Regions from separate parts of the Cellulomonas sp. ES6 genome, predicted to be linked through region 1. Evidence: riboswitches for the same ligand, from Rfam matches in the RefSeq annotation. Region 1 holds a riboswitch; the other holds the start of a gene.

The links. A riboswitch is a leader RNA that binds a small molecule or an ion and turns the genes downstream of it on or off. The one in region 1 is predicted to bind cyclic di-AMP.
Region 2: another riboswitch for cyclic di-AMP. It lies ahead of P9841_RS07715 (C40 family peptidase); the one in region 1 lies ahead of P9841_RS13170 (C40 family peptidase).

The regions. Positions count from the first base shown of each region.
Region 1 is NZ_CP125655.1:2,829,123-2,843,610, reverse strand. Features, by position in the region: gene P9841_RS13230 (sensor histidine kinase) at 1-213, opposite strand, end outside; gene P9841_RS13225 (response regulator) at 210-911, opposite strand; gene P9841_RS13220 (methyltransferase family protein) at 975-1,448, opposite strand; gene P9841_RS13215 (cation diffusion facilitator family transporter) at 1,478-2,407, opposite strand; gene P9841_RS13210 (ArsR/SmtB family transcription factor) at 2,404-2,778, opposite strand; gene P9841_RS13205 (DsbA family protein) at 2,898-3,605, shown strand; gene P9841_RS13200 (vitamin K epoxide reductase family protein) at 3,602-4,237, shown strand; gene cmtR (Cd(II)/Pb(II)-sensing metalloregulatory transcriptional regulator CmtR) at 4,290-4,694, shown strand; gene P9841_RS13190 (heavy metal translocating P-type ATPase) at 4,691-6,736, shown strand; gene P9841_RS13185 (cytochrome c biogenesis CcdA family protein) at 6,733-7,551, shown strand; gene P9841_RS13180 (hypothetical protein) at 7,728-7,922, opposite strand; gene ccsB (c-type cytochrome biogenesis protein CcsB) at 7,951-8,964, opposite strand; gene P9841_RS13170 (C40 family peptidase) at 8,970-9,638, opposite strand; cyclic di-AMP (ydaO/yuaA leader) riboswitch at 9,779-9,902, opposite strand; gene P9841_RS13165 (hypothetical protein) at 10,215-10,667, opposite strand; gene arsB (ACR3 family arsenite efflux transporter) at 10,754-11,872, shown strand; gene P9841_RS13155 (metalloregulator ArsR/SmtB family transcription factor) at 11,869-12,885, shown strand; gene P9841_RS13150 (arsenate reductase ArsC) at 12,903-13,322, shown strand; gene P9841_RS13145 (SulP family inorganic anion transporter) at 14,000-14,488, shown strand, end outside.
Region 2 is NZ_CP125655.1:1,641,270-1,655,757, reverse strand. Features, by position in the region: gene P9841_RS07755 (UDP-glucose dehydrogenase family protein) at 1-741, shown strand, start outside; gene P9841_RS07750 (endonuclease domain-containing protein) at 769-1,527, opposite strand; gene P9841_RS07745 (MarR family winged helix-turn-helix transcriptional regulator) at 2,093-2,554, shown strand; gene P9841_RS07740 (MFS transporter) at 2,564-3,943, shown strand; gene P9841_RS07735 (DUF4012 domain-containing protein) at 3,954-5,750, shown strand; gene P9841_RS07730 (LPXTG cell wall anchor domain-containing protein) at 6,707-7,249, shown strand; gene serC (phosphoserine transaminase) at 7,381-8,514, opposite strand; gene P9841_RS07720 (iron-dependent transcriptional repressor DtxR) at 8,601-9,299, shown strand; cyclic di-AMP (ydaO/yuaA leader) riboswitch at 9,510-9,709, shown strand; gene P9841_RS07715 (C40 family peptidase) at 9,852-10,481, shown strand; partial or broken gene P9841_RS19100 (HNH endonuclease) at 10,687-10,830, shown strand; gene P9841_RS19095 (HNH endonuclease) at 10,947-11,192, shown strand; gene P9841_RS07705 (universal stress protein) at 11,307-12,323, shown strand; gene P9841_RS07700 (Lrp/AsnC family transcriptional regulator) at 12,211-12,825, opposite strand; gene P9841_RS07695 (spore germination YkwD domain-containing protein) at 13,985-14,227, shown strand; gene rocD (ornithine--oxo-acid transaminase) at 14,271-14,488, opposite strand, start outside.

The DNA.
Region 1 (14,488 bases):
GACGCTGCCGGCCGTGCCGAACGCGGCCTCGGCGTGCTCGGTCGCGTCGTCGGAGGCGTCCTCGTTGTGCTGGAGCAGGTTCTCGTGGAAGATCCCCGGCCCGATCACCCACGCGACAGCGCCGGCGGTCGCGACGGTGACCACGATGACCGCCCAGAGCGCGACGCTCAGCCGGAGGGCGACGCCCCACCGGTGCCAGGGCGGGCGGCTCACCCGTCGCCCAGCTGGTAGCCGATGCCGCGCACGGTCCGCACGAAGCGTTGGGTGGCGGCGTCGTCGCCGAGCTTGCGGCGCAGGTGCAGCACGTGCACGTCGATCAGGCTCTCGTCGCCGAACCAGTTCTCCCCGCGCAGCGCCTCGATCAGCGCGCGCCGAGTCATCGCGGTCCCGGTGTTCTCGAGCAGGCACGCCAGCAGGTCGAACTCGGTCGGCGTCAGGTCGACCGGTGAACCGTCGAGGGCGACCTCGCGACTGCGCAGGTCCACGGTCAGTGCGCCGACCTCGCGGGTGGGCGGCGCCAGCGGTCCGGGGGTGCGGGCGCGACGCAGCAGGGTGCGGACTCGCGCGAGGAGCTCGCGCGGCCGGAACGGCTTGGTCATGTAGTCGTCCGCGCCGGAACGCAGACCTTGCAGCACCTCGGCCTCGTCGGCGCGGGCGGTGAGCATCACGACGTAGGCGTCGGAGAACTCCCGCAACCGCCGGCAGACCTCGATGCCGTCGACCGTGGGCAGCCCGAGGTCGAGGACGACCACGTGCGGGGCGGTCGACCGGGCCGCCTCCAGCGCGTGGGCACCGTCCCCGACCACGGCCACGTCGTAACCGTCGGCGCGCAGGTAGTCGCCGATGACCGCGGCGAGCACGCTCTCGTCCTCGACGACCAGGACCCGCACGCGATCTGTCTCAGTGGGCACGGTCCACCGTCGCACGCGCCGGCGCCCGACCCGCGCCGAGGGAGGCGGGGTACGACGCCGCCTTCATCGGATCTTCATCGCGCGGGCGGCCGCGGCGACCCCGCGCACCGAGCGGGCGTCGACCCAGCGCGGCACCTCGGCGCGGTACCGCGCGTACGGCTCCCCGAACCGCGCGCCGAGCGCCTCCTCCTCCGCCGCGATCTGCCCGGCCGTCAGCACCCCGACGAACCCGGCGACCGGCACGAGCGCGACGGTCGACCGCCGGGCCACGGCGTGCGCGAGCAGCGCGGCGGCCATCCCGAGGTACATCGGGTTCCGGCTGACCCGGTTGGCGCCGGTGACCACGAGGGCGTCGGCGCGGGTCGGCGCTACCGGGTCGACGGTCGTCCCGGCGCGCCGGAACCGGACCAGCGCGTCGCCGAGCAGCCAGGCCGCCGCGGCAGCCGGGAGTGCGGCCGCGGCGAGCGAGGCGGACGTGGCCCGGGCGCGCCGGGTGACCGCCAGCTGGAGCGCGCCCGCGGCCGCGGCGACAGCCACTGGCGGGACGGCCGTAGCGGCGCGCCGGCTCATGCGTGCCCCAGGTGCTCGTGCGTGCGGTGAGAGGCGGGCTCGATCTGGAACGTCGAGTGCTCGACCGAGATCGGGAAGTGCGTGGCCAGGCACGACTGGAGCTGGTCGAGGATGCGGGCGGTGTGCCCGTCTGCGAAGCACTCGTCGTCGACCGTGATGTGCGCGGTGAGCACCGGCAGGCCGGTCGCGACGAGGGTCGCGTGCAGGTCGTGCACGGCGCGCACGTGCTCGACGCCGAGCAGGTGCTCGCGCACCGCGTCCAGGTCGAGGCCGGGCGGGGTGGACTCCAGCAGGACCGCGCTGGTCTCGCGCAGCAGCCGGATGGCGCGCGGGACGATCAGCGCGCCGATCAGGAGGCCGGCGACGGCGTCGGCCTGGTACCAGCCGGTGGTGGCGATGACGATCGCCGCGACGATCACGCCGACCGAGCCGAGCGCGTCGTTCAGCACCTCCAGGAACGCCGCGCGGAGGTTGAAGTTCGCCTTCCGCTCGCCCGCCAGCACCGCGATCGCGATTACGTTCGCCACCAGGCCGATGACGCCGAACACGATGAGCTCGGTCGACGGCACCTCCGGGGGCTCGAACAGCCGCCGGATCCCCTCGATCAGCACGTACCCGCCGACGGCCAGCAGCACCGCGGACTGCGCGAGCGCGCCGAGCACCTCGGCGCGCCGGTAGCCCCAGGTCCGCCGCGAGGTCGCCGGCTTCAGGGACAGGTGCGCGGCGCCCAGCGCCATCGCCAGGCCGGCGGCGTCGGTGAGCATGTGCGCGGTGTCCACGAGCAGCGCGAGGCTGCCGGTGAGCACCGCGCCGACCGCCTGGGCGAGCAGGACGGTGGACGTCAGGCCGAAGGCGATCGCGAGCCGCCGCCGGTGGTCGGCCGGCGCGCCGGCGCCCGCGGGCGCGTGGTCGTGGCCGTGGCTCACCGGTCGCCGCCCGTCAGGTGCGCGCACGCGTCGGGGCTCGAGCCGCCGTGCAGGAGGTCCTCCGCCGCGCCGACCAGCGTCGCAAGCCGGCCGGGGTCGGCGATCGCGTAGATCGAGGCCCGCCCCCGCTGCCGCACCGTGACCAGCCCGCAGTCCCGCAGACAGGCCAGGTGCACGCTCACCGTGCTCTGCGCCAGGCCAAGGTGGTCGGTCAGCTCCCGCACCGAGTGCTCGCCGGTGAACAGGTGCCGCAGCATCGTCAACCGCGCAGGCTCCCCCAGCGCCCGGAACAGCGCGGCGGTCGGCGCGGTGAGCGCGGCATCGTCGACGGAACGGACGTCGTTCTCATTATCGACCACGGAGGATGTCATCGTCACGCGACGATACTAAGCGTCCTCGGCGGTCGCTCACCAGGACCATCGGGAGTCTTCATCGAATCTCAATCTCCGTCGGCGAACGGGCCCTGCGGACTCGCTTAGCGTGCGATGCCATGAGGACCGACGCCGCCGCCGCGAACGCCCCGACACCGCTGAGCCCGCGCATGCGCAGCGCGCTGATCGCGGGCGCGCTGGTGGTGGTCGCGATCACCGGTGTGCTGATCTACGCGCTCGCCACCGGACCCCGCGGGCTGGCGCCGCAGCAGCAGGACGGCGCGCTGCCCGCGGCTCGCACCGACTCGCACGTCCTCGACAACGCCGGCCCGGACGCACCGACACTCGTCGAGTTCATGGACTTCGAGTGCGAGGCGTGCGGCGCCTTCTACCCCGTCGTGGAGCAGATCCGCGAGCAGTACGCCGGGCAGATCAACTACGTCATCCGCTACTTCCCGATCGCGAGCCACGCCAACGCGATGAACGCGGCACTGGCCGTCGAGGCAGCGGCGCAGCAGGGGCAGGTCGAGGACATGTACCACCGGATGTTCGAGACCCAGGCCGAGTGGGGCGAGCAGCAGACCTCGCAGGCCGACCTGTTCCGCTCGTTCGCCGAGGACCTCGGGCTCGACCTGGCTGCCTACGACGCCGCGGTCGCGGACCCCGCGACCCAGGAGCGCGTCCAGCAGGACCTCGACGACGGCCAGTCGCTCGGCGTGCAGGGCACCCCGACCTTCTTCCTCGACGGCGAGCGACTCGAGCTGCGCAGCGTCCAGGACCTGACCGACGCCCTGGACCGCGCCCTCGACGCGTCGGGCAGCGCGTGACCGCGGTCGCCGCGACGCCCGACACGGTGCTGTTCGAGCCCCGGACCGCCGAGCGCCGGCGGGCGGTCGCGCTGACCGCCCTGGCTGCCATCGGACTCGCCGCGGCGGTCGCGCTCCTCCTCGAGCGGTTCGCGATCCTCGAGGACCCCACCCACGTCCCGAGCTGCACGCTGAACCCGATCCTGTCCTGCACCTCGGTGATGGCATCGGACCAGGCGTCGGTGTTCGGGTTCCCCAACCCGCTGATCGGCGTCGTCGGCTTCACCGTGGTCTTGACCGCGGGCATGAGCATGCTCAGCGGCGCCCGGCTCGGCGAGTGGTTCTGGCTCAGCGTTCAGGCCGGCGTCACCTTCGGCGTGGTGTTCGTGCACTGGCTGGCGTTCCAGAGCCTGTACCGGATCGGCGCTCTCTGCCCGTACTGCCTGGTCGTGTGGGCCGTGATGATCCCGGTGTTCCTGTCGGTCACGCTGCGCAATCTCCAGCGCTGGCAGCTGTCCCTGCCGGGGCCGGCGCGCGCGGTGCTCGCCCGGGCGGTCGACTACCGCTCGACGATCCTTACCGTCTGGTACTTGGCCATCGCCCTGCTCGCGGTGCAGCGGTTCTGGTCGTACTGGTCGACCCTGCTGCCGTGACCGCGCCGGCCGCGCCTTCCTTCGATACAGCCGCAACTGTACTGTTCAGCCCATGCTGACCATTGCGACGCGCATCGACGCGCTCACCCGCCTCGGCCGCGCGATGGCCGATCCCAGCCGTGCGCGGATTCTCGCCGCCCTGACCGCCGGCCCGGTCTACCCCGCCGAGCTCGCGGACCGCCTGGGGATGACGCGGTCGAACGTCTCGAACCACCTGGCGTGCCTGCGGGGCTGTGGACTGGTGGTCGCCGGCGCGGAGGGGCGACGCACGCGGTACGCGATCACGGACCCGCACCTCGCACACGCGCTCAGCTCGCTCGTCGACGTCGTCCTCGCAGTGGACGAGGGCGAGCCGTGCACGAACGACACATGCGACGTCCCGGGGTGCTGCGCTGACTGCGACGCCGAGTCCCGCGCGCGTGTGTCCGACGGCGAGCGGGTCGAGGTGCTCGCATGAGCCGGGAGTGCTGCGGCCCGGAGGACGACGCGCCGCGCCCGACCCTGTCCATCGGTGTCCGCCCGGCGGGCAGCACCCCTCCGCGCCCCGAGCCGGACGACTGCTGCGACCATGACGCCCCGCCGCGCGATGCGGACGAGGACGCGTTCGTCGCCTGGTGGCGCGACCCCGCCCTGCGGCTGCCGGCTGCCTCCGGCGTGCTGCTGCTGATCGGGTACGCCCTCGACTGGTCGGGCGCCGACCCGGTGGCCAGCACCCTGGCGTTCGTGCTCGGTCTGGCCGCGGGTGCCTGGACGTTCGTGCCCGGCGCCCTGCGCCGGCTTCGGCGCCGGCGTCTCGGGGTCGGCCTGCTGATGACCATCGCCGCTGCGGGCGCCGTGGTCCTGGGGCACGTCGCCGAGGCGGCGGCACTGGCGTTCCTGTTCTCCATCGCCGAGGCCCTCGAGGACCGGGCCATGGACCGCGCCAAGCACGGCCTGCGGGCCCTGCTGACGCTCATGCCGGAGACCGCGCGCCTGTCCCGCCTGGCCGGCGAGGTCGTCGTCCCCGCCCGGGACGTCCGCGAGCTCGACGTGCTGGTGGTCCGCCCGGGCGAGCGGGTCGCGACCGACGCCGTGGTCGTGACCGGGCGCAGCTCCCTCGACGCCTCGGCCGTCACCGGCGAGTCCATCCCCGTGGAGGTCGGGCCCGGGGACGCCGTCCCGGCCGGCGCAGTCAACGGCACCGGAGCGCTGGAGCTCGAGGCGACCGCGGACGGCCGGGACAACTCGCTCACGACGATCGTGCGGCTGGTCGAGGAGGCGCACGCCAGGAAGGGCGAGCGGGCGCGGCTGGCGGACCGCATCGCTCGACCCCTCGTGCCGGCGGTCCTCGTGGTCGCCGCTGGCGTGGCGGTGCTCGGATCGCTTCTCGGTGACCCGTCGGTCTGGATCGACCGGGCGCTGGTCGTGCTCGTCGCGGCCTCTCCGTGTGCGCTGGCCATCGCCGTGCCCGTCACGGTCATCTCCGCGATCGGCTCGGCGAGCAGGTTCGGCGTCGCGATCAAGTCCGGCGAGGCGTTCGAGCGGCTGGGAACCCTGAAAAAGGTCGCGCTGGACAAGACCGGCACCCTGACCGTGAACCGCCCCGAGGTGGTGGACGCCCGGGCCGTCGAGGGCACCACTGCCGAGCAGGTGCTGGCCTGGGCGGCCGCAGTCGAGGCGCGCAGTGCGCACCCGCTGGCCCGTGCCCTGCTCACCTCCTCGCCCGGCGCAGGGACGGCCGAGGACGTGGTCGAGCACCCCGGGCACGGCGTTTCCGGGACGGTCGACGGCGTGCTTGTGGAGGTCGGCTCCACCCGCTGGCTCGACGCCGGGCCGCTCACCAGTGCGCTGGATGCCATGGAGTCCGCCGGCATGACCACCGTCGTGGTGCGCGCCGAGGGACGCACCGTCGGGGTCATCGGGATCCGCGACGAGCTGCGCCCCGAAGCGGCGGAGGCCGTCGCCGCGCTGCACGCCGCCGGGCTGCGCACGACCATGCTCACCGGCGACAACAGACGCACCGCGCACGCCCTCGCCGCAGCCGCGGGCATCTCCGACGTGCGCGCCGAGCAGCGACCCGAGGACAAGGCCACCGCGGTCGTCGACCTCGGCCCTGGCACGGCCATGGTCGGCGACGGCGTGAACGACGCCCCGGCGCTGGCCGCCGCAGACGTCGGCATCGCGATGGGCGCCACCGGAACCGCCGCCGCCGTCGAGTCTGCCGACGTCGCCTTCACGGGCAACGACCTGCGACTGCTGCCCCGCGCGATCGCTCACGCCCGCCGCGGGCGGCGCATCATGACCGGCAACATCGGCCTCGCGCTGCTCATCATCGTCGCGCTGTTCCCCTTGGCCCTCACCGGAACGCTGGGCCTGGCGGGAGTCGTCCTGGTGCACGAGGTCGCCGAGGTCGTGGTCATCCTCAACGGCATCCGGGCCGCTCGCGTCACCACCCCGGGGCCGCGCGCCGGCGTCGAGCGCTCGCCCGCCGCCCCAGCACCCACCCCGGCGGCCGCGTGACGACTCCCGCCACGGTGGCGGCCGCCGCCGACGTCGGGTCCGCGTTCGCGACCACCGCGTTCTCCGGCCCGCTGCTTCTCGCCCTGCTCGTCTCGCTGGTCGCCGGCGCGGTCTCGTTCGCCTCGCCGTGTGTCCTACCGCTCGTCCCCGGCTACCTCGGGTTCCTCAGCGGGCTGACCGCGCAGACGGTGCAGCCGGTCGGTGCGGTCGCGGTGCGGGACCCGGCTCCGGCGCCTCGGCGCGGCAGGCTCACCCTCGGGGTCGCGCTGTTCGTCCTCGGGTTCGCTCTGGTGTTCGTCGCACTGGGCGCCCTCGCGGGGTCGCTCGGCGCGGCGCTGCTGCGCTGGCAGGACCCGATGACCCGGGCGCTCGGCGTGGTCGTGATCGTCATGGGGGTTGCGTTCCTCGGTGGCGTGCCGTTCCTGCAGCGTGAGGTCCGGGTGCACCGCCGCCCTCCGGCGACGTTGTGGGGGGCTCCCGTGCTCGGCGTGACGTTCGGGCTCGGCTGGACCCCATGCATCGGCCCGACGCTGGCGGCGGTGATGGCGTTGTCCCTCGACGGCGGGTCGCCCACCCGGGGTGCCCTGCTGTCGACCGCCTACGCCGTGGGTCTGGGCCTTCCGTTCGTGCTGCTCGCGGTGGGCCTCCAGCACAGCACCCGGCTCCTGGCCGTGGTGCGGCGTAGGCGCCGCGTGATCTCCATCGTTGGTGGCAGCATGCTCGTCCTGATCGGGATCGCACTAGTCACCGGCTTGTGGGGGCGGTGGGCGCAGAGCCTGCAAGGGCTGATCCTGATCTTCCAGCCCGTCGTGTGATGGCGTGCGCCCGCGCGCGCGCCGGAGGCGGCCCGCCCGGCACCTCATGAGCAACCTTCAGCAGACCTTCATCGGCGAAAGGGTGCTTCGCGCGCCGATCTTCCCCGAGCGGCGGCGATGGTTCGAGGGCACTGCCGCGGCGAGCCTGGAAGCGCCTGGAGGTCGTGTGAGCTCGGTCATCTTCGCTGGCGCAGGTACCAGATCCGCGTCGCGGTGGAGCAGATGAACAGCACGACGACCCCGCCGGTCGTCGACGCGAGGCTGCCCGTCACGACGCCGGCCACCGTCAGGGCGCCGCCCACGACGATCGCTACGACGACCCAGATGATCGCGGGACGATCGTCCTGCCGCGGGCGGGCTTGATCAGGCACGGCAGGGGTCTACTTCCGGGCGCATGCGTCAGATGCCCGAGTACGAGTGCTTGCCGTTGATGAACAGGTTCACCACCGTGAAGTTTGCGATCACGACGGCATATCCGACGTACACCAGGTAGGCCGCGCGACGCCCCTGCCAGCCTCGCGTGGTGCGCGCATGCAGGTACGCCGCGTACACGACCCACGCGACAAAGGTCGCGACCTCCTTGGGGTCCCAGCCCCAGTACCGGCCCCACGCCTGCTCGGCCCAGATCGCCCCGCCGATCAGCGTGAGGGTCCACAGCACGAACGCGATCGCATTCAGCCGGAAGGACAGCGCCTCGAGCCTCACCGCGGTCGGCACGGTCCTCAGCCAGGACCACGTGGGACCGGTGATACGCCACCGCCGCAGCGAGCGGCGCAGCTCGTACCCTGCGCGCCATGGCTGGTCGAGTCGCGAGTGCCCGGACTCCCGGCCGTCCTGGAGGACCTGCAGCACCGACGTCGTGAAGGCGACCGTGAAGATTCCCGTGGCCACGATGGCGATGCTGACGTGGATGACCAGCCAGTAGCTCTGCAACGCGGGCTGCACAGCGTCCGCCCGCAGGTAGAACGAGTTCAGCGCCACGATCAGCGCCAGCACGGCGATGCCGGTCACCAGCACCCCAACGAAAGGCAGCATGCGGGTGCGTCGCATCCCCAGGAACACCAGCGCGGCGACGAGGATCCCGAAGATCGTAAACTCGTACATGTTGGCAGTCGGCCATCTGCCGGCTGCCACCCCGCGTAGCGCGACTCCGCCCAGCAGCAGCGCTGTCGCCACGGTGGCCGTCGACCGAGCGATGCCGGCCGCGCGCCCGACGGGCGCGAGCGGTGCCGAGTCCTGCGAGGCAGGCGCTTCGACGCCTGCGGGCCGGGCGCCGACCGCTGCGAGACGACGTTGCGGACGGGCCGAGGCGTCGGCGACGCGCGCGAGGTCAACGGAGTACGCCACCAATGCGATGGTGAACGCCGTCACCGCCCCCCATACGAGCAGTGTGCTGAGGTCACCGACGGACACGTCGGTCAGCCGATCCGGATGAACAACGGGTCCGACTGCCAGATCTCGCGGATCTGCACCGACTTGCCTGGGACCGGGGCGTCGACCTGAAAGTTCCCGCCGGCGTAGATCGCGATGTGGCCCGGCGACCAGATCAGGTCACCGGGCTGCGCCTGGTCCCGGGACACGACCGTGCCGGCGTCCCGCTGCGCGGTCGAGGTCCGCGGGATCGAGATCCCGACCTGGGCGTACGCGTACGACGTGAACCCAGAGCAGTCGAACCCGGCCGGGGTCGTCCCGCCGTACACGTACGGCACGCCGACCAGCGCGGACGCGACCTCGACGACGACGCTGCCGTTCGCGGACGCGGGGGGCGGTGCACCGATCGGCGCGGGCTCGTTCGGCTCGGCGGCCTCGGTGCGCGAGGTGCTGCGCGAGGCGACACCGTCGGGGGGCTGAGCGGGCGACTCCTCGACCACAAGCGGCGGAGGCGGAGGCGGGAGGATCGCGGTCGCGGCCGGGACGTCGAACGACCACGTGGCCGCCGCAGGTGCGACCGCTGACGGGGCGGCGGCGGCCAGGGCCCTCGCCTCATCCAGGACGCTTAAGTCGATCGTGCCGGTGGAGCCGTTCGACGAGGCCGCAGCCGAGGCGGGGTGAGCCGCGAGGGAGACCGCAAGTCCTGACGTGGCCACGACGGCACTAGCGCGCCGGCTGACCGCTGCAGCGCTCACCAGCGCGTTGGTGACGGCGTCGGTGAGCGGGGTGCGGACACGGCCGGGGTTGCGATGGCGCGAGGGGGCACGCAGGTGGGCAGGCATGGTGGCTCCTGGCGCTTGCGAGGTGAGCTGTCGGGTTCGGACGGAGCGTCCGGCCGGCCTCATGGACCGGCTTCACCCCGAGGGCGCCTGCGCTCCCGTGGAACCTCGGTCCCCCGCTCCTGCCATCCGACATCGAAGGGCCGGACGGTGGCAGGACTCGGCATCCGCGCGGCTCCCGGACGAGCGTCCGGATTCTCCGACCGTAGGCGTCGCGTCGCCCGATCGGAGCCGGTGCCGCCGCGTCTTCAGCGAACCTTCATCACCCGCGACAGCGGTCGCCTCGCGAGGTCGCACGGGCGCCGTCCGCGGACCCCGACACCGGTCCTGGGCCTCACGGGCCCGCGGGGGGGCAAGACCTGGTCCGCATGCATCTCTGGTCGAACACCTGGCGGCGTCCTGTATTCGCCACCGACGAAGTTCCCCGTGTGGTGGCACGCGAGGCGCCGGCAATCACATGGGCAGGCGGCCCGTGATCGCGGCTCCGGCGACGTCGACGAGGACGTCGCGACCTGCGGCGAGCAGACCGTCGCGTGCCGCCTTGAGCCGGCTCTGCTTCGGAGACCCGTCCGCGGTGGTGTCGATCAGGGCATCGAGCGCTGCGACGAGACGATCCGCGGCCGTGTCGGGGCTGGGCCACTGCCCGACGGCTTCCAGGCCGGCGGGCATGATGCCGACCACGTAGTTGTCGCGCACCGCCTCGCTGCTGGCGTCACGGACGTCGAGGTGACGATGGCCGAGGTTCGCGAGAGCCGCGACGACCTCCTGGTGCTCGAGGCCGGTGGCTTCGACGAGGTCCTGCGACATCAGCGGCCGCGGCCGCTCCCTGAGCCGGCGCGCGGCCGCCACGAGGACGGGGTAGTCCCGCGCGCTCCACAGGTCGTCCAGACGTTCCAGCGACTCCATGCCGCGAGGCTAGTCGGCCGGCCCGGCGAGGCGGTCGAGACGTCACGACGCTTCGCCTCTGCATCGAGATGTGTCAACATAGAGACATGTCGAATCAGACCACGCCGGTGACTGCCCCGGACGCGACGAGGGGGCGGTTGTCGACGCTCGACCGGTGGCTGCCGGCGTGGATCGGGCTGGCGATGGTCGCGGGCATCGGCCTCGGCCGGTTCGTCCCCGCTCTTGGGGACGCGCTGGCCGAGCTGGAGGTGGGCGGCATCTCGCTGCCGATCGCGCTGGGCCTGCTGGTGATGATGTACCCGGTGTTGGCGAAGGTCCGCTACGACCGGGTCGCTGCGGTGACCGGGGACAAGCGGCTGCTGGTGAGCTCCCTCGCGCTGAACTGGGTCGTGGGCCCGGCGCTGATGTTCGCCCTGGCGTGGGTGTTCCTGCCCGACCTGCCCGAGTACCGCACCGGCCTGATCATCGTCGGCTTGGCGCGGTGCATCGCGATGGTGGTGATCTGGAACGACCTCGCCTGCGGCGACCGTGAGGCGGCCGCGGTGCTGGTCGCGATCAACTCGGTGTTCCAGGTGGTGGCGTTCTCGCTGCTGGGCTGGTTCTACCTGTCCGTGCTGCCTGGATGGCTGGGCCTGGACTCGCAGGGCCTGGACGTGTCCGTCGGGCAGATCGCGGTCAACGTCCTGGTGTTCCTCGGCGTCCCGCTCGCCGCCGGGTTCGCCTCGCGGTGGATCGGTGAGCGCACGCGCGGTCGGGACTGGTACGAGGAGCGGCTCGTCCCGCGGGTGGGTCCGTGGGCGCTGTACGGGTTGCTGTTCACGATCGTGCTGCTGTTCGCGCTGCAGGGTGAGGCCGTGACGTCGCGGCCGCTGGACGTCGCGCGGATCGCACTGCCTCTGCTGGCGTACTTCGCGGTGATGTGGGCCGTGGGCCTGGCCACCGGGCGGGGCCTGGGGCTGGGGTACGCGCGGTCGACGACGCTGGCGTTCACCGCGGCAGGCAACAACTTCGAGCTGGCGATCGCGGTGGCGATCGGGACGTTCGGTGCGACCTCGGGGCAGGCGCTGGCCGGTGTGGTCGGCCCGCTCATCGAGGTCCCGGTCCTGGTCGCCCTGGTCTACGTCAGCCTCTGGGCCAGGGACCGCTGGTTCCGCACGTCTTCGACCTCCCCCGCCACCGCCGAGCTGCAGGAGGCACGCTCATGACCACCATCGCCCCCGACGCGACCACGACCGCCGCCGGCGGCTGCACCCCGCAGCCCTCGCCGGCGGACCACGCGATGGGCGCCGACGCCGCGGCGCACGTCGCCGGCACCCTGAAGGCCCTGGGTGACCCGCTGCGGCTGCGGATGCTGTCGCTGATCGCGACCTCTCCGACCGGCGAGGCGTGCGTGTGCGACCTGGCCACGGTCGCGGAGGTCTCCCAGCCCACCGTCTCGCACCACCTGAAGCTGCTCAAGGACGTCGGGCTGCTGACCTCCGAGCGGCGCGGGACCTGGGTCTACTACCGGGTGCAGCCGGCGCTGCGCGGCGCGGTCACCACCCTGCTGGACTCCTTCGCCCCCGCAGCCGCGGACGCCGCGAACGCGGTCCCGCTGGCCGGGCTCGTCGACGCCGAGGCCGCCCTGGCGCGGATCGCCGACCGGCTCGCCGCGGCGTTCCCCGACCGCGACCCCGGCGCGGTGCTCAGCGTCGTCCGGGAGTCCTACACCGGTCTGGCCCGGTCCTCGGCGATCCGCTCGCACCTGGTCGTCAACGCCGAGCGGTTCGCCCGCCAGCGCCTGACCGACACCGCCCGCGCGATGGACGCCGCGGACACCCGCCCGCAGGTGCTGTTCGTGTGCGTCGCGAACGCCGGCCGCTCCCAGCTCGCCGCCGCCCTGCTGCACCACTACGCCGGGGACGCGATCACCGTCCGGTCCGCGGGGTCCGCGCCGGCCGCGGACGTGCACGCCGCGGTCCGGCCGCTGCTCGCCGAGCTCGGCGCCGACGGCGAGGCGTTCCCCAAGCCGCTGACCGACGACGCGGTCCGCGCCGCGGACGTCGTCATCACGATGGGCTGCGGCGACACCTGCCCGATCCTGCCCGGCAAGCGGTACGAGGACTGGGTCGTCGGCGACCCGGCCCTGGCCTCCGACACCGGGGTGCGGGCGATCCGCGACGAGATCGACCGCCGCGTGCGCGCCCTGCTGACCGACCTCACCCTGCCGACCGCCTGACCCCCGTGGAGAACCTGATGACCGAGAACAAGCCGTCCGCCCTGTTCGTCTGCGTGCACAACGCCGGCCGCTCCCAGATGGCCGCCGGCTACCTGCGGCACCTGTCCGGCGGCGCCGTCGAGGTCCGCTCCGCCGGGTCGATGCCCGCCGAGCAGATCAACCCGGTCGCCGTCGAGGCGATGCTCGAAGAGGGCATCGACATCCGCGCCGAGCGCCCCAAGGTCCTGACCACCGACGCGGTCCAGGCCTCCGACGTGGTGATCACGATGGGCTGCGGCGACGCCTGCCCGATCTTCCCCGGCAAGCGGTACGAGGACTGGGCGCTGGACGACCCGGCCGGGCAGGGCATCGAGTCCGTCCGCCCGATCCGCGACGCGATCCGCGCCCGGGTAGTCGCCCTGCTCGCCGAGCTCGGGGTCGAGCCCGTCACCGCCTGAACCCGCGACACCACGAGGGCCGCACCCACGCACGCCTGAGATGCCGGCCACCCGCCGATCGGAGCGGTGGGCATTGAGGACCGGCGTGTTCAGGCGGTAGTCGGGGGTGGCGAGACCTCGTCTGGATGCATGTCAGGTCGTCCACCTGGCGCAGCCCCGTATTCGTCACCGACTAAGTTCCGCGCCGGGGCCCGCGGGCCCCGTCCGCTAGAGAGGCCACGGCTCCGGGCGTCCCATCGCCCGAGCACGGGTGTTGCCCGCACCGGCCGCGAGCTCGATCGCCACGGAGGGTGAACCTCAGACGGCGCCTTCGCACTTCACGATTCGCCTCGCCCATCCCTGGCGGCGGGGCCACGACCTCGTCGATGGGCCCGTCTGGACGGACACCTGGCGGCGCGCCGCATCGGTCATCGCCGAAGTTCCAGGTGGCGTGCGTGCGTGGCGGAAAGGGCGACCAGCGAACGCCACAGGGGGCGGCCGGCCCGTGCCGTCGGTCCCCGCGATGTCGGGCCCGACCGCCCCCTCAACCCTCCTCTTACGTTAGGGTTGAGACCAGACGGGTCCTGCTGCGCCCTGCGCGCGCGGACTCGCCGCCGACTTCGCGCATCGCTGCGCATGCCAGCGACCTCGCGCGGTCCCATCGATCGAGGTCACCCCTCAATCGGAACGGACTCCTCGTGACGTCACCCCACGCTGCCCCTGTCCACCCGACCGTGCCCGAGGCCGACGTGCAGCACTCGGTGCTGGCCGCGCTGCGGTCGCCGCGGCGTCTGCGGACCGAGGTCCTTGCCGGCCTGGTCGTTGCCCTGGCGCTGATCCCCGAGGCGATCTCGTTCTCGATCCTGGCCGGCGTCGACCCGCGGGTCGGACTGTTCAGCTCGTTCGTGATGGCGGTGTCGATCGCGTTCCTCGGCGGACGTCCGGCGATGATCTCAGCTGCGACCGGCGCGATCGCCCTCGTGATCGCCCCGGTCGCCCGAGACCACGGGCTCGACTACCTTCTGGCCACCGTGATCCTGGGCGGCCTGATCCAGGTGGTCCTCGGCGTCGTCGGTGTCGCGCGGCTGATGCGGTTCATCCCCCGGTCGGTCATGGTCGGATTCGTCAACGCCTTGGCGATCCTGATCTTCCTGGCGCAGGTCCCGCACCTGGTCGACGTGCCGTGG
Region 2 (14,488 bases), 1.2 Mb from region 1:
GACGACACGCCGCTGGTCGTCACCGACTACGCCACCGCGCAGCTCGTGAAGGTCGCCGCGAACTCGTTCCTCGCGACCAAGATCTCGTTCATCAACGCCATGGCCGAGCTGTGCGAGGCGACCGGCGCCGACGTCACCCGCCTCGCCGACGCCATCGGCTACGACGCCCGCATCGGCCGCCGGTTCCTCAACGCCGGCCTCGGGTTCGGCGGCGGCTGCCTGCCCAAGGACATCCGGGCGTTCATGGCCCGCGCCGGCGAGCTCGGCGTCGACCAGGCGCTGTCGTTCCTGCGCGAGGTCGACGCGATCAACATGCGCCGCCGGGTCCGCATGGTCGACCTGGCCCGCGAGGTCTGCGACGGGTCCATCGTCGGCCGCCGCATCGCCGTGCTGGGTGCCGCGTTCAAGCCCGACTCGGACGACATCCGCGACTCGCCGGCCCTGTCGGTCGCCGCGCAGATGCAGCTCCAGGGCGCGCACGTCACGGTCACCGACCCGCAGGCCGTCGACAACGCCCGCGCCGCCTGGCCGGGCCTGGCGTTCGCGCCGACCGTCGAGGAGGCCGTGACCGGCGCGGACGTCGTGCTGCTCGCGACCGAGTGGGCCGAGTACCGCGCGCTCGACCCGGACTCGATCGCGGGCCTCGTCGCGGAGCGCCGCATCCTCGACGGCCGCAACGTGCTGGACCCGGCCCGCTGGCGCGCGGCCGGCTGGACGTACCGCGCCCTCGGCCGCCCCTGACCCGCGGCCGTCCGCCGTCCCTGACCTTCACCGCCCGCCCGCGCCTCGCGTCGAGATTGCAGCAGATGCGGGGTTCGTCGCGCTGAACCCCGCATCTGCTGCAACCTCGTGGGGCCGGGCGAGGCCGTGGGTCAGGGCCGCGCGGATCCAGGTGAGTGTCCGGGCGGGGCGTCGGAGGTCGTCCGCGGTGCACGTGACGACCCGCCAGCCGAGCGCCTCCATCGCCTGGCGCCGGCCGATGTCCCGCCGCCAGGTCGTGCGGTCCGTCCGGTGCACGTCCCCGTCGTACTCGATCGCGACCTTCGACGCCGGGTAGCTGAGGTCCGGCAGCGCGACGAACGTCCCGGAGCCCGACAGCACCGGCACGTTGACGACCGGCTCGGGGAGGCCGCCCCTGACGACCAGGAGGCGCAGCCGCGTCTCCATCGGCGAGTCCGTGCGAGGTCGGACCCGCGACAGCGCCGCGCGCAGCCGTCGCCGGCCACGTGCCCTCGGCGGCAGGAGCGCGAGGGCGTCCTCGAGCCCGCCGACGGACGACAGCGGGGCGCGTCGGCGGGTGAGCGCGTCGCCGAGCACGACGAGCTCCTCCTCGTCGAGCTCGCCGCCCATCCGGGTCCACACCACCTCGGGCGGCAGCACCCGCACGCCGCCCGCGAGCAACCGCGTGGGGACCCCGGGCTCGCTACGGCGATGGCCCCGGACACCCGGCCGACGCGGCGGCGTGGTGCCCGGGCCGACCTCGACGTGCAGAGCGCCCGCCGGGTCGACGCCTCGCGGCAGGTCCACGTGCAGCAGCGCGAGTGCCGTCGCACCGCAGAACACCGCGTCCGCCGGTAGCCACGGCAAGGCCTCGCGGCACCGGGCCAGGACGTCGACCGCCTCCGGAGGTGGTCCGGTGGCGCGGAAGCCGCGGGTCGGCGCCCGGAGGGACTCACGACGGAGCTGCGCCGGTGTCATGCCCGCGGCCCGGCCCTCACGGACGCTGAACGCCGCCCCGAGCCCTGACGGCACAGGAGCGGGGCGTTGCGGCATGCAGCCACGGTGATGCGTCGGGCCCGCGAAGGGCAGTACCGGGGTGGTCGTCCTGGGGACCGGACCATCCGGTTGGCCCTGTGGAGGACCCGTCCCCGCTGACCGACCCGTCCGGACCGCTCAGACCCGTGCGGTCCGCTCGACCTGCCCGTCCCGCTCGACCTCCCGCCCGTGCTGCCGCACGAGAGTGCAGTCGTTGCGGGGTTCAGAGCGGCGAAACCCGCAACGACTGCACTCTCGACGAGCCGACCGGCCCGCGGGTGCGGCGGTCGAGAGGGCGGCGGTGTCGTTAGCGAAGGTAATGAGTTAGGGTAAGGACATGCCTGCCGATGCCCCCGAGGAGCCGCGTGTGGCCGCGGCGCAGTGCCGGCCGTCGACGCTCGCCGGTGAGCTGCGCGTCGCGCTCGCCAAGTCCACGCGACGCATCCGCTCACGGCGCGGCGCCGCCGACCTGCCGGACCCGCAGTTCAACGTCCTCGCGATCCTGCTGCGCGAGGGCCCGCTGACGCCCGGCGCGCTCGCCGAGGCCGAGCACGTGCAGCCGCCGTCGATGACCCGCACCGTGAACGCCCTGGTCGGGCTGGGGTTCGTCGCGAAGTCGGAGCACCCCACCGACGGGCGGCAGGTCGTCGTGAGCCTGACGGACGCGGGGAGGCCGAGGTCCGGGAGACCCGCCGCCGCCGCGACGCGTGGCTCGCCGACCAGCTCGAACCTGACCCCCGACGAACGCCGGACCCTGGCGCAGGCCGCCGTGCTGCTGCGCCGGATCGCGGCAGGATGAGGCCCCTGCATGAACTCCACCTTCGCCTCGCTGAGGTACGTCAACTACCGGCTGTGGTTCGCCGGCGCGCTGGTCGCGAACATCGGCACCTGGATGCAGCGTGTCGGGCAGGACTGGCTCGTGCTCACCGACCTGTCCGACGACTCGGGGCTGGCGGTCGGCATCACGACCGCGCTGCAGTTCGCCCCGACGCTGCTGCTGTCGGCCTGGGCCGGCCTGCTCGCGGACCGGGTGAACCGCCGCAAGCTGCTGATGATCACGCAGGCCGCGCAGGGCGTGCTCGCGTTCGGCCTGGGTGCGCTGGTGCTCTCGGGTCACGCCGAGCTCTGGCACGTCTACGTCTTCGCGGCGCTGCTGGGGGCGGTCGCCGCGGTCGACCAGCCGGTGCGGCAGACGTTCGTGGCGGAGCTGGTGCCCGCGGGCCGGCTGTCGAACGCGGTGGGGCTCAACAGCACGTCCTTCAACGCGGCGCGCCTGATCGGGCCGGGGCTCGCGGGGCTGCTGATCGCGGCGGTCGGCACGGGCTGGGTGTTCGTCATCAACGGGGTGTCGTTCGCGGCGACGATCCTGGCGCTCGTGGCGATGCGGACGTCCGAGCTGCACGCGATGCCGGTCGCCCGGCGCGCGAAGGGCCAGATCCGCGAGGGCGTCCGCTACGTGCGCGGGCGCAGCGACATCCTCGTGATCATGGCGGTGATCGGCGTGGTGTCGACGTTCGGCCTCAACTTCCAGATGACGTCGGCCCTCATGGCGCGTGCCGAGTTCGGCAAGGGCGCAGGGGAGTACGGGATCCTCGGGTCGGTGCTGGCCATCGGCTCGCTCGGCGGGGCGCTGCTGGCCGCGCGGCGGGAGCGGCCGCGGGTGCGTCTCGTGATCGGGGCGGCGTTCGCGTTCGGCGTGGCGACGGGGGTGCAGGCGCTGATGCCGACGTACGCCTCGTACGCGGTCGCGTGCATCCCGGTGGGCCTGGCGTCCCTGACGATGCTGACGGCGGCCAACACGACCATCCAGATGTCGACGGACCCCACCGTGCGTGGTCGGGTGATGTCGCTCTACATGATCGTCATGCTCGGGGCGACGCCGATCGGGTCGCCGATCGTGGGGTGGATCGGTGAGACGTTCGGCCCGCGCTGGTCGATCGGCATCGGCTCGATCACGGCGCTGCTCGTCTCGGCGCTCGCCGCGGTGTGGGCGAAGCGGCGCTGGCAGGTGGAGCTGCGGTACCACGTGCGGACGCGCCCCCACCTCGAGGTGCTGCACCCGGACGTGCCCGCGCCTCGCCGTGCGGCGGCCGACCAGCTCGCCGCGCGGAGGCCGCCGACGCGTCGGTGTGACACCACCCGGGTGAACTTGGCCCCCTGCGGGCCGGTCGATTTGTCCGGTATGTGACGATCGGTCGATGACCATCCGGCGGCGTGTGCTCCTGGCCGCCGCCGTGCTGCTCACCGCGGTGCTGCTGGTCGGCGGGTGGCTGGCATACCGGGCCTGGCAGGCCGCGGACGCCGCCCGCGACCTGCAGGCCGCCGCGTCCGGCGCCGGCGAGGAGGTCGCGCGGCTCGACGTCGCGGCGCTGCGCCACCGGCTCGACGCGGTGCAGGACGCCGCCGCCCGGGTGCACGCCGCCGGGCAGGACCCGGTGTGGCGCGTGGCCGAGCACCTGCCGGTCGTCGGGGACGACCTCGCCGCCGTCTCGGCGATCGGCCGGGCCGCGGACGCGCTCGCGGGCGACGCCGCGCCCGACCTCCTCGACGCCCTCGACTCGCTCGCCGAGCCGTCCGGCGGCGCAGGCGCGTCGGCCGGCGGGGGCACCGTGCCCGACGGCTGGGTCGACCTGCAGGCGCTCGCCGACGCGGCACCGGCGCTCGACCGCGCGGCGGCCACCGTCGAGCGGCTGCGCACCGACCTCGGCGCCGTCGACCCCGACGGGCTGGTCGGGCCGCTCGCCGGTCCCGTGGCCGGGCTCCGTGACGCCGTCGACCGCGCGGCCGGGCCGCTGCAGACGGTCCGCGAGCTCGCACCCGTGCTGCCCGGCCTCCTCGGCGCGGACGGCCCGCGCACGTACCTGCTGCTGTCCCTCAACCCGGCGGAGCTGCGCGCGCAGGGCGGCATCGTCGGTGCCGTCAGCGTGCTCCAGGCCCGCGACGGCGCCGTGGGGCTCGTCGGGCAGCGCAGCACCGCGGACCTGCCCGAGCTCGCCGAGTCCGCGCTGCCGCTGAGCGACGCCGAGCTCGCGCTGTTCGGCGACCGGCTCGGCCGGTGGGTGCAGGACACCGTGCTCACGCCCGACTTCCCGCGTGCGGCCGAGGCCGCCTCCGCGTTCTGGACCGCGTCCACCGGGCAGCGGGTTGATGGGGTGCTCGCCACCGACCCGGTGGTCGTCGCGGACCTCCTCGGCGCGACCGGGCGGACCGTGAGCGCGGACGGCACCGAGCTCGGCGGGGACGACCTGCTGCGGGGCCTGCTGCGCGACGCCTACCTCGCGTACGGCGACCCCAAGGCGGGCGACGCGTTCTACGCCCAGGTCGCGGCGGAGGCGTTCGGCGTCCTGCGCGACGCCGCCGCCGACCCGGCGACCGCGGGGGCGGCGGTGCAGGTCGCGGCCGACGCCGTGGAGCAGCGCCGGGTCGCGGTGTGGTCGGCGGACCCCGTCGAGCAGGCGGGGATCGCCGCGTCCGTGCTCGGCGGGGCGTTCCTCACGGGCGACCCGCCGACGCCGACCGGCACGGCGGGGCAGGCCGTCGGCGTGTTCCTCGACGACGCGACGGCCGGCAAGCTCGACGTCGACCTCGACGCCCAGGTCGCCGTGACCCTGACCGGGTGCGGGTCACCGGACGTGCAGGCCCGCATCGACCTGACGCTCGGCTACCGGCCGCCCGCCGACGTCGCGACCTTCCCGGCGCAGGTGCTCGGGGACGGCGGGTCCGGGCTGCCGCCCGGGTGGTTGGCGACGAACGTGTCGTTCTACTCCGCGCGTGACGGCCGGCTCGGCGAGATCCGGCGCGACGACGCCGTGGTCGGCGGGCAGACCGCCCGCACCGCGCGCCGCGACGTCGCCGTGGTGACCTCCCGCCTCGAGCCGGGCGGGGCGGAGACCTACACCCTGACGGTGCCGGCCACGGCGAGCGGGATCACCGTCTGGACCACCCCCACCCTGACGGGCCCGGGCCTCGTCGAGTCCCACTGCCCCGCCCCCTGACCCCCACCCCCGCACCCACCCCACCCCCGCACCCACCCCACCCCCGCACCCACCCCACCCCCGCACCCACCCCACCCCCGCACCCACCCCACCCCCGCACCCACCCCACCCCCGCACCCACCCCACCCCCGCACCCACCCCACCCCCGCACCCACCCCCCCCTCTGAGCCCGTCGGAGGCTCCGACGGGCCATCGTGGTGGTCCGGGGAGCACCACGACGGCGCGCGGCCACCTCCGAGCGCGTTCGGAGCCTCCGACCGAGGGTGCGCGTGACCGCGAACCGCACGGCACCCCGCACCCCGCGCAGAGCCGAACTCCGTCCCCGTCGGAGGCTCCGAACGGTGATCGTGGTGGTCCGTGGACCACCACGACGGCGCGCGGCCACCTCCGAGCGCGGTGGGAGCCTCCGAACGGGTGGGGCGGGTGGGGGCGGCGAGTGCCGGTGGGTCGGTGGGTCGGTGGGTCGGTGCGTGGGGTGTCGTGGCTGGTCGGGGGCTTCGGGGGTGCTCTTCCGCGTGATCATGCGGATTTCACCCGGCCCTCCGGTCGGCGCGTCGGGCCCCGGTGGCCGTAGCATGGGCGAAATGTCCGATTTGTACGAATCGGTGAGGCGAGCCCGGCGATGGCGTCGGGCGGGTGGAGGTGTGACATGGCACGGACGCGACGAGCGCTCGCCGGGCTCCTGCTGACGGCGCTGGCCGTGACGGCGGGAGCGGCTCCGGCGTTCGCGTCGCCGGCTCCCGCGACGCCGGGACCGGCTCGCGCTCCGGCCGGCGGCCGACGACCCGGCCGCGGACGACCCGGCGGCCGGCCCGGACGCGACCGACCCCGGCCCGGACGCCGGCGCGACCGACCCCGACGCCGCGTGCACGACGCCCTCCGACGGCTACGCCCCGGCCGGTCGCTGCGAGCTGGTCATCGCCCGCGCGACCGCGCTCTGCGTCGGCGACGCCCCCGTGCTCGACTACGCCGTCGAGCCGTACGGGACGTCGAACGACACGGTCACGCTCACGTGGGTCAACCCCGACGGCGACGCGGTGGTCCAGTCGGGCCTGCCGCTCAGCGGCCGGGTGTACTGGCCCGGCACCGTGCTCGACGGCGACCAGGTCGTCGACTGGCCCGGCTGGTCGCAGCAGCCGGACGGCACGTGGGTGCAGCACGACGAGTTCGACTTCTCCCGGCCGGCGGTGCGGGTCGAGTTCGAGGTGAACCCGTCGGCGTCGACCGTCGTGGCCTACCCGCCGCCGACGTCGGCGTGCGCGGGGCCGCAGGAGGAGGTCGACGGCGTGGTCGTGACGCCCCCGGACTCGGAGGTCTCCGGCGTCGTGACGACCTCCGAGGTGCTCGCCGCGCCCGCGACGGAGGTCCGCTACCAGTCGGCGGTGCTCGCCGTGACCGGGGCGAACTCGTGGCAGCTGCTGGCCGCCGCGGGTGGCGCGGTGCTGCTGGGTGCCGGACTGGTCGTGGTCGCGTCCCGCCGGACCCACCGGGCCCGCTGACCCCGTCCCGCCCACCGGGCGGGATCGCACGGCACCGGCCGGGCCCCGTGCCCGGCCGGTGCCGTCGGTCGCGTGCCCGGCCGGTGCCGTCCGTCGCGTCGGCCGTGCGCGCGGGGAGCGCGCCCCGGTCGTCAGAGCAGCCGGTCCACCACGTGGTCGATGCAGGCGGTGAGCGCCAGCACGTCGTCCGGCTCCACCGACGGGAACATCGCGACCCGCAGCTGGTTGCGCCCGAGCTTGCGGTAGGGCTCGACGTCGACGATGCCGTGCGCCCGCAGGATGCGCGCCACGGTCGGCGCCTCGATCTCGGGCGCGAGGTCCACGGTGCCGACGACGGGTGAGCGCTGCCCGGGGTCGGTGACGAACGGGCGGGCCCAGTCGCGGGCGTCCGCCCAGCCGTACAGGTGCCCGGCGGAGGTCGCGGTCCGCGCGGCGCACCAGTCGAGGCCGCCGTTCGCCAGCATCCAGTCGACCTGCTCCGCGAGCAGCACGAGCGTGGCGATCGCGGGGGTGTTGAGGGTCTGGTCCGCGCGTGAGCTGCGCACGGCCGCGCTCAGGGACAGGAACTCGGGCACCCAGCGGCCGGACTCGACGCGCTCGGCGCGCTCGACCGCGGCGGGGGACAGCACGGCCAGCCACAGGCCGCCGTCGGACGAGAACGACTTCTGCGGCGCGAAGTAGTAGGCGTCGGTCTGCGCGACGTCGACGGCGAGGCCCCCGGCGCCCGAGGTGGCGTCGACCAGCACCAGCGCGCCCTGGTCGGCGGAGCCCGGCACGCGGCGGACGGGCGCGACGGCGCCGGTGGACGTCTCGTTGTGCGCCCACGCGTAGGCGTCGACGCCGTCGGCGGCCGCGGGCGTCGCCGAGGACCCGGCGGGCACCTCGGTGACGACGGGGTCCTCGAGGAACGGGGCGCGCGCCGCGGCGGCCGCGAACTTGCCGCCGAACTCCCCGAAGACGGCGTGGGCCGACCGGCGCTCCACGAGGCACAGCGTCGCGACGTCCCAGAAGGCCGTCGAGCCGCCGTTCCCGAGCGCGACCTCGTACCCGTCCGGGAGGGAGAACAGCTCGCCGAGCCCGGCGCGCACGCGGCCGACGAGCGAGCGGACGGGGGCCTGGCGGTGCGAGGTGCCGAGGAGGCTGCGGCCGACCTCGGCGAGCGCCCGGACCTGCGCGTCGCGGACCTTCGCGGGCCCGGAGCCGAACCGGCCGTCCGACGGCAGGAGCTCCTCGGGGATGGTCACGGTGGCGGGCGTCACGGTCACGCGCCGCACCCTACGCGCCCGACGCCGCCCGGCGGCAGGACCACTAGCCTGTGGACGGACGTCTGCGTACACAGGAGGGCACCGGCGTGAGTGACCTGATCGACACGACCGAGATGTATCTGAAGACCATCTACGAGCTCACCGAGGAGGGCATCACGCCGCTGCGCGCCCGCATCGCCGAGCGGCTCGGGCACAGCGGTCCCACGGTGTCCCAGACCGTCGCCCGCATGGAGCGGGACGGGCTCGTCGTCGTGTCCGGTGACCGCCACCTGGAGCTGACCGAGGCGGGCCGCACGAAGGCGATGCGCGTGATGCGCAAGCACCGGCTGGCCGAGCGGCTGCTGGTCGACGTCATCGGGCTGGACTGGGAGTACGTCCACGAGGAGGCGTGCCGCTGGGAGCACGTCATGAGCGAGCGGGTGGAGCGCCGGCTCGCCGGCCTGCTCGACCACCCGCACTTCGACCCGTACGGCAACCCGATCCCCGGTCTCGACGAGATCGGGGAGGAGCGCACGCCGGTCGGGTTCCTCGACGGCGTGGAGTCGCTCGTCGCCGTCGCGGCGGCCGCGACCGGCCCGACCACGGGGGTCGTCGCCCGGCTGGGTGAGCCCATCCAGACGGACGTGGACCTGCTCGCCCGCCTCGCGCAGGCCGGCGTGCGTCCCGGCCAGGAGGTCACGGTCGAGAAGGGCGCCGGCGTCGTCACGGTCGGGAGGCCCGGCGCGGAGACGGTGCTCGACCTGCCGCAGGAGGTCGCGCGCCACGTGTTCCTCGGGGTCGGCTGAGGCCCTCGCCCCGCGCCGGTGACGGCGCCCGGCACCGACGGCCCCGCGGTGTGGCACGCGCCACCCGCGGGGCCTCGTCGTGTGCGTGACCAGGGTCCTCGTGGGGGCGTCCGGGTGATCGGCAAACGGATCGTGACCGGAACGTGACAATCGGCTCGGGGGTCGGGTACGGTCGGTCCTGCTCGACGGAACCCTCCTCCGTCAGAGCCCTTGGACGGTACGCCGAGCCCTGCCGCCGCCCGAGGTCCGTACGACTCGCCGGCAGGGGCGGGGAACCACTTGTGGGCACCGGAGACGGTGTCCTTGGGGTGAAGCCGCGCGACGTGACCGGGACCTCCCGGGAGCGTCACGCGGCCGGGTATCTCCACCCGAACCCGACAGCTCACCTCGTAGGCGCCAGGAGAGGCTGTACGTGTCCGCAAGTGCTGTGCGCGCCCGACACCGTTCTGCGCGTCGCCCCGTCACCCCCTGACCGACCTCGCCACCGCCGCCACGGGCACCCTCGCCCAGGCCGGTCGCCGCACCGCCGTCGTCGCGGCCACCACGGGGCTCATGGTCTCCGCGGTCGCCGTCCCGGCCGGTGCCGCGACGACCTCCGGCGACCAGGCCGCGCTGCCGTCGGTCGACACCACCGCGCTGACCGCCTCCGCGAAGACGGTCCTCGACACCGCGCCGGTCGTCACCGCCCCGGCCGACGCCGCGTGGACCTTCGAGGCCCCCGCCGCGACCGCCGTGGTCCCGGAGCCCGAGCCGGAGCCGGAGCCCGAGCCGGTCGTCTCCCGCAGCGCCCAGCGCGCCACGGTCGAGGCCGCCCCGGTCGAGGTCGCCGCCGCTGCCGTGCCGCAGTCGGTCGCCGGCAACGCCGTCCTCGAGATCGCGGCCCGCTACGTCGGCACGCCGTACGTCTCCGGCGGCACGACCCCGGACGGCTTCGACTGCTCCGGCTTCGTGTCCGTGTACGCGCAGCTCGGCATCTCGCTGCCCCGCACGTCGTCGGCGATCCGCGACGCGGGCACGGTCATCTCGGCCGCCGAGGCCCAGCCGGGTGACCTCATCTGGAGCCCCGGCCACATCTCGATCTACGCCGGCGGCGACCAGCAGATCGACTCCCCGCGCCCCGGCAAGACGGTGCAGTTCCGCGCCATCTGGCAGAGCTCGCCGACGTTCATCCGCATCGGCTGAGTCTCCCGGGCACGCACGACGCCTCCAGGACCCCCGCACCCGCCCCGGGTGCGGGGGTCCTGCCGTCCCCGGGGGTCCGCACGCCGCGCACCGGCGCGGCCGGCGCGAAAGACCGGGCCGGTTCCCGGGGTGGGCGCGTACGCTGGCGCTGCTCGCTCCCCAGCGGACCCGTCAGCCAGACGGGCCCCCGGTCAAGGAGTTCGCCGTGCTGCTCCCTGCGCCACCCCGGACGTTGCTCCTCAACGCCAGCCTGGAACCGCTGTGCGTCGTCGCACTGCCGCGCGCCGTCACGCTCGTGATGTCGGGCAAGGCGACGGTGCTCGAGTCGGACGGGCGGGTGCTGCACTCCGAGCACGTCGCCGTCCCGATGCCCGTGGTGCTGTCGCTGACCCGCTACGTGCACGTCCCCGTGCGCCGGCCGCTGCCGCCGACGCGCCGCACCGTGCTCCAGCGCGACGACCACCGGTGCGCGTACTGCGGCTCGCACGCCGACACCGTGGACCACGTGCACCCCGCTCGCGCGGCGGCCGGCACGAGTGGACCAACGTCGTCGCGGCGTGCCGGCGGTGCAACCACCGCAAGGCCGACCACCTGCTCCATGAGATCGGGTGGGAGCTGGCCTGGACGCCGTCGGCCCCGCGGGGTGCGACGGCGTTCCTGCGCGGGGTGGCCGCCGACGAGCCCGCCTGGTCCGCGTACCTCGCCGCCTGAGCGACGGAGCGGGTCAAGGGGACGGCAAGGAAACGCCACGCCCTGCTCCGTGGCAGGTGCGGATCCGGCATGATCGGGGGCACACTGGGGTGTGCCACCAAGGAGGTCGGAGCCATGAAGCGGGACGCGGAGATCCTGGTCGGGGTGGACGGGTCGGCGGCGAGCATGCACGCGCTCGACTGGGCTGCCGGGGAGGCGCGTACGCGACGGCGCCCGCTGCACGTGGTGTGCTCCTACACGCTGCCGTCGTTCACGGCCGCCTCGCTGGACGGCGGGTACGCGGCCCTCGACGACACCGCCATCCAGCAGGGCGCCCGCGCGGTGCTCGCGGAGGCGCAGCAGCGCGTCGCCGGGCCGGACCTCCAGGTCACGACCACCGTGGCGACCGGCGACGCGGCGGCCGTCCTGGTCGAGATGTCACGGGACGCCTCGCTCGTCGTCGTCGGCACCAGGGGCAAGGGCGGGTTCGCGGACCGGCTGCTCGGGACCGTCTCGTCGACGCTGCCGGCGCACGCGTACTGCCCGACCGTCGTCGTGCCGCTGCGCGACCAGCGCCGGGGCGGCATCGTGCCGAGCGACGAGTCCGCGCCGGTGGTCCGGCCCGTGCGGCGCATGGTCGTCGGCGTGGACGGCTCCCCGCAGGCGGACCTCGCCCTGCGCCACGCGATCGAGGAGGCGCAGGCGTGGGGCGCCGAGCTCACGGCCGTCGCCGGCGTGCCCGTCGGCAGCGGCTCGGGCGTCATGGCGTGGCTGCCCGCGACGATCGACCAGACGCAGGTGCTCGCGGACGTCACGGAGGGGCTCAACGTCGTCGTCGACCGCGCGCTGGCCGACCACCCCGGCGCCACGGTGCGGAGGGCCGTGCTGGACGGCACCGGCGCGGAGCTGCTCACCGAGTTCTCGGCCGCGACCGACCTCATCGTCGTGGGCTCCCGGGGGCGGGGCGGGTTCACGGGGCTGCTGCTCGGCTCCACGAGCCAGGCCGTGCTGCACCACTCGGCGTGCCCGGTGATGGTGGTCACGAACCGGTGCGCGGAGCGGGTGGCGGCCGCCGGGGCCGGCGGCGCCGAGGGGACCGCAGGCGCCGCGGGGACGGCCGGGGCCGGGGCGGACGGCGGCGCGGCGGGCTGACGGAAGCGGCGGGCTGACGCGGCGCGGGCGGCTCAGGCGGGGGCGGCACGTCCGGTCGCCGCACCAGCGCCGACAGCACGACCGTGGAGCGCGTCCGCGACACGAACGGCTCGGCGGCGAGGCGCTCGACCACCTGCTCCAGGTGCCGCATGTCCCGGGCGCGCACCTGCACGACCAGGTCGACGTCGCCCGTGACGGTGCTGGCGGCGACGACCTCCGGGTAGCGCTCGACGGCTGAGCGCATCGTGGCCGGGCTCGTCGAGCCGTGGCAGAACAGCTCGACGAAGGCCTCGGTGGCCCACCCGAGGGCGGCCGGGTCCAGCAGGACGGTGAACCCGCGGACGACGCCGCGCTCCCGCAGGCGGTCCACGCGCCGCTTCACCGCCGGGGCGGACAGCGACACGACCGCGCCGAGGTCCGCGTACGACGCGCGGGCGTCGACGGCCAGCTCGCGCAGCAGCGCCTCGTCGATCGGGTCCAGGTCGCCGGAGTAGGTGGGCACGGGCCCATCTTCGCGCACGGTGCGGACGGCCTCCGCGGTCGTCCGGGTGCTGGGGAACCACCGGCGGCCCCTCACGCGGGCCGCAGCCGGGCCGGTCGTCGGAGGCGATCTTCGGCGACACCCTTCAGGCCGCCGCGCCGCGCGCCGATGACACCGGGGAGAGATCGTCATCGAGCAGATGGGGGCAGGCGGATGCCGGCACCGCACGCCGGGCGGACGGCGCCCGGACCCGCGCCCGCAGCGACCGCGACCGAGCCGGCGCCGGCGCCCGCCGGGCCGCTCGCACCGGAGCTGGCGCCCGACCCGCGCCTCGGGCCGCCCCGCACCCGTTCGGAGGCTCCCACCGGGACGATCCCCACGCAGCGCACGCGCGCGCTCGACCCGGCGCCCTCCCCGGCGCCCTCCCCGGCGTCGTCGCCGGCCTCGCCGGTCGCGCCGGCCGCGCCCGCCCGTGCGGTCCGTCGGGCGGTCGCCGTGACGGTGCTCTGCCTGCTGCTCGTCGGCGTGGTCGCGACGGCCGTCGTGCTGCAGCTGCGGGCGGATGCCCGGGCCACCGCCTGGGCGCACGCCCAGCAGCGGGTCGCGGCGCAGGTCGCCGCGGACCGCGCGGACGCCGCCGTCTCCGCGTCGGCCCGTGCGGACGCCGTCGCGGCGTCGTACGCCGCCGCGAGCGAGGCCGCGGTCGCCGGGGCCGAGCGGGTGCTCGCGGACGCCCGGGCCGCGGCGGACGCGTCCCCGCACGCCGGGGACGAGGCCCTGGGCGCGCTGCGCTCGGCGACGCAGGCCGTGGAGGCGGCGTCGGTCGGCCTCGGCGACGGCACCAGCGTCGCCGCGCTGCGGGCGACCGCGCAGGCCGTGGCCGCCCCCAGCGGGCCGTCGTCGAGGCGCAGGCGGCGTGGCAGGCGGCGGAGGACGCGCGGATCGAGGCCGAGCGGGTCGCGGCCGAGCGCGCCGCTGCGGAGGCCGCCGCCCGCGCCGCAGCCGCACGCCCGACCGGTGGGTCACGGCCCGTCACCACGACCACCGGCGGCGGCGCCGCAGCCCCGGCCGCGGCCGCCCCTGCGAGCGCGTGGGTCGCGGGCGTGTCCTCCTACGGCGTCGGCGGGCTCGGCGCCTCGATCAACGCGGCCGGGCGGCGAACGGCCTGCCCGCGCTCGCGGTGGTCGGGTCGTCCTCCCTGGCGGACCACGCCGCGGCGATGGCGGCGGCCGGCAGCATCTGGCACTCCGGCAGCGACCACATCGTCGGGTGGGTGCAGCCCGTCAGCGACGAGCAGATGATCCAGGCGTACCTGAACTCCCCGCCGCACCGCGCGTGGATCCTCAAGGACGGGGTGTCGACCGTCTCGATCGGCGCGGTGACGTACGGCGGGCGGCTCTACACCGCGATGCTGTTCTCCTGACGCCGGCGGCGCGCCCGACGACGACGCCCGCCGCGCGCGGCCGTCAGCGCAGCGCCTGCGTCAGGCGGTCCAGCGCCAGGTCCAGGTCGTCCTCGTCGATGACGAGCGGCGGCGCCAGGCGGATCGTCGAGCCGTGGGTGTCCTTGGCCAGCACGCCGAGCGCGAGCAGCCGCTCGCACAGCTGCCGGCCGGTCATCCGGGCCGGGTCGACGTCGAGCCCCGCCCACAGCCCGACGCCGCGGGCGCCGACCAGCAGCCCCG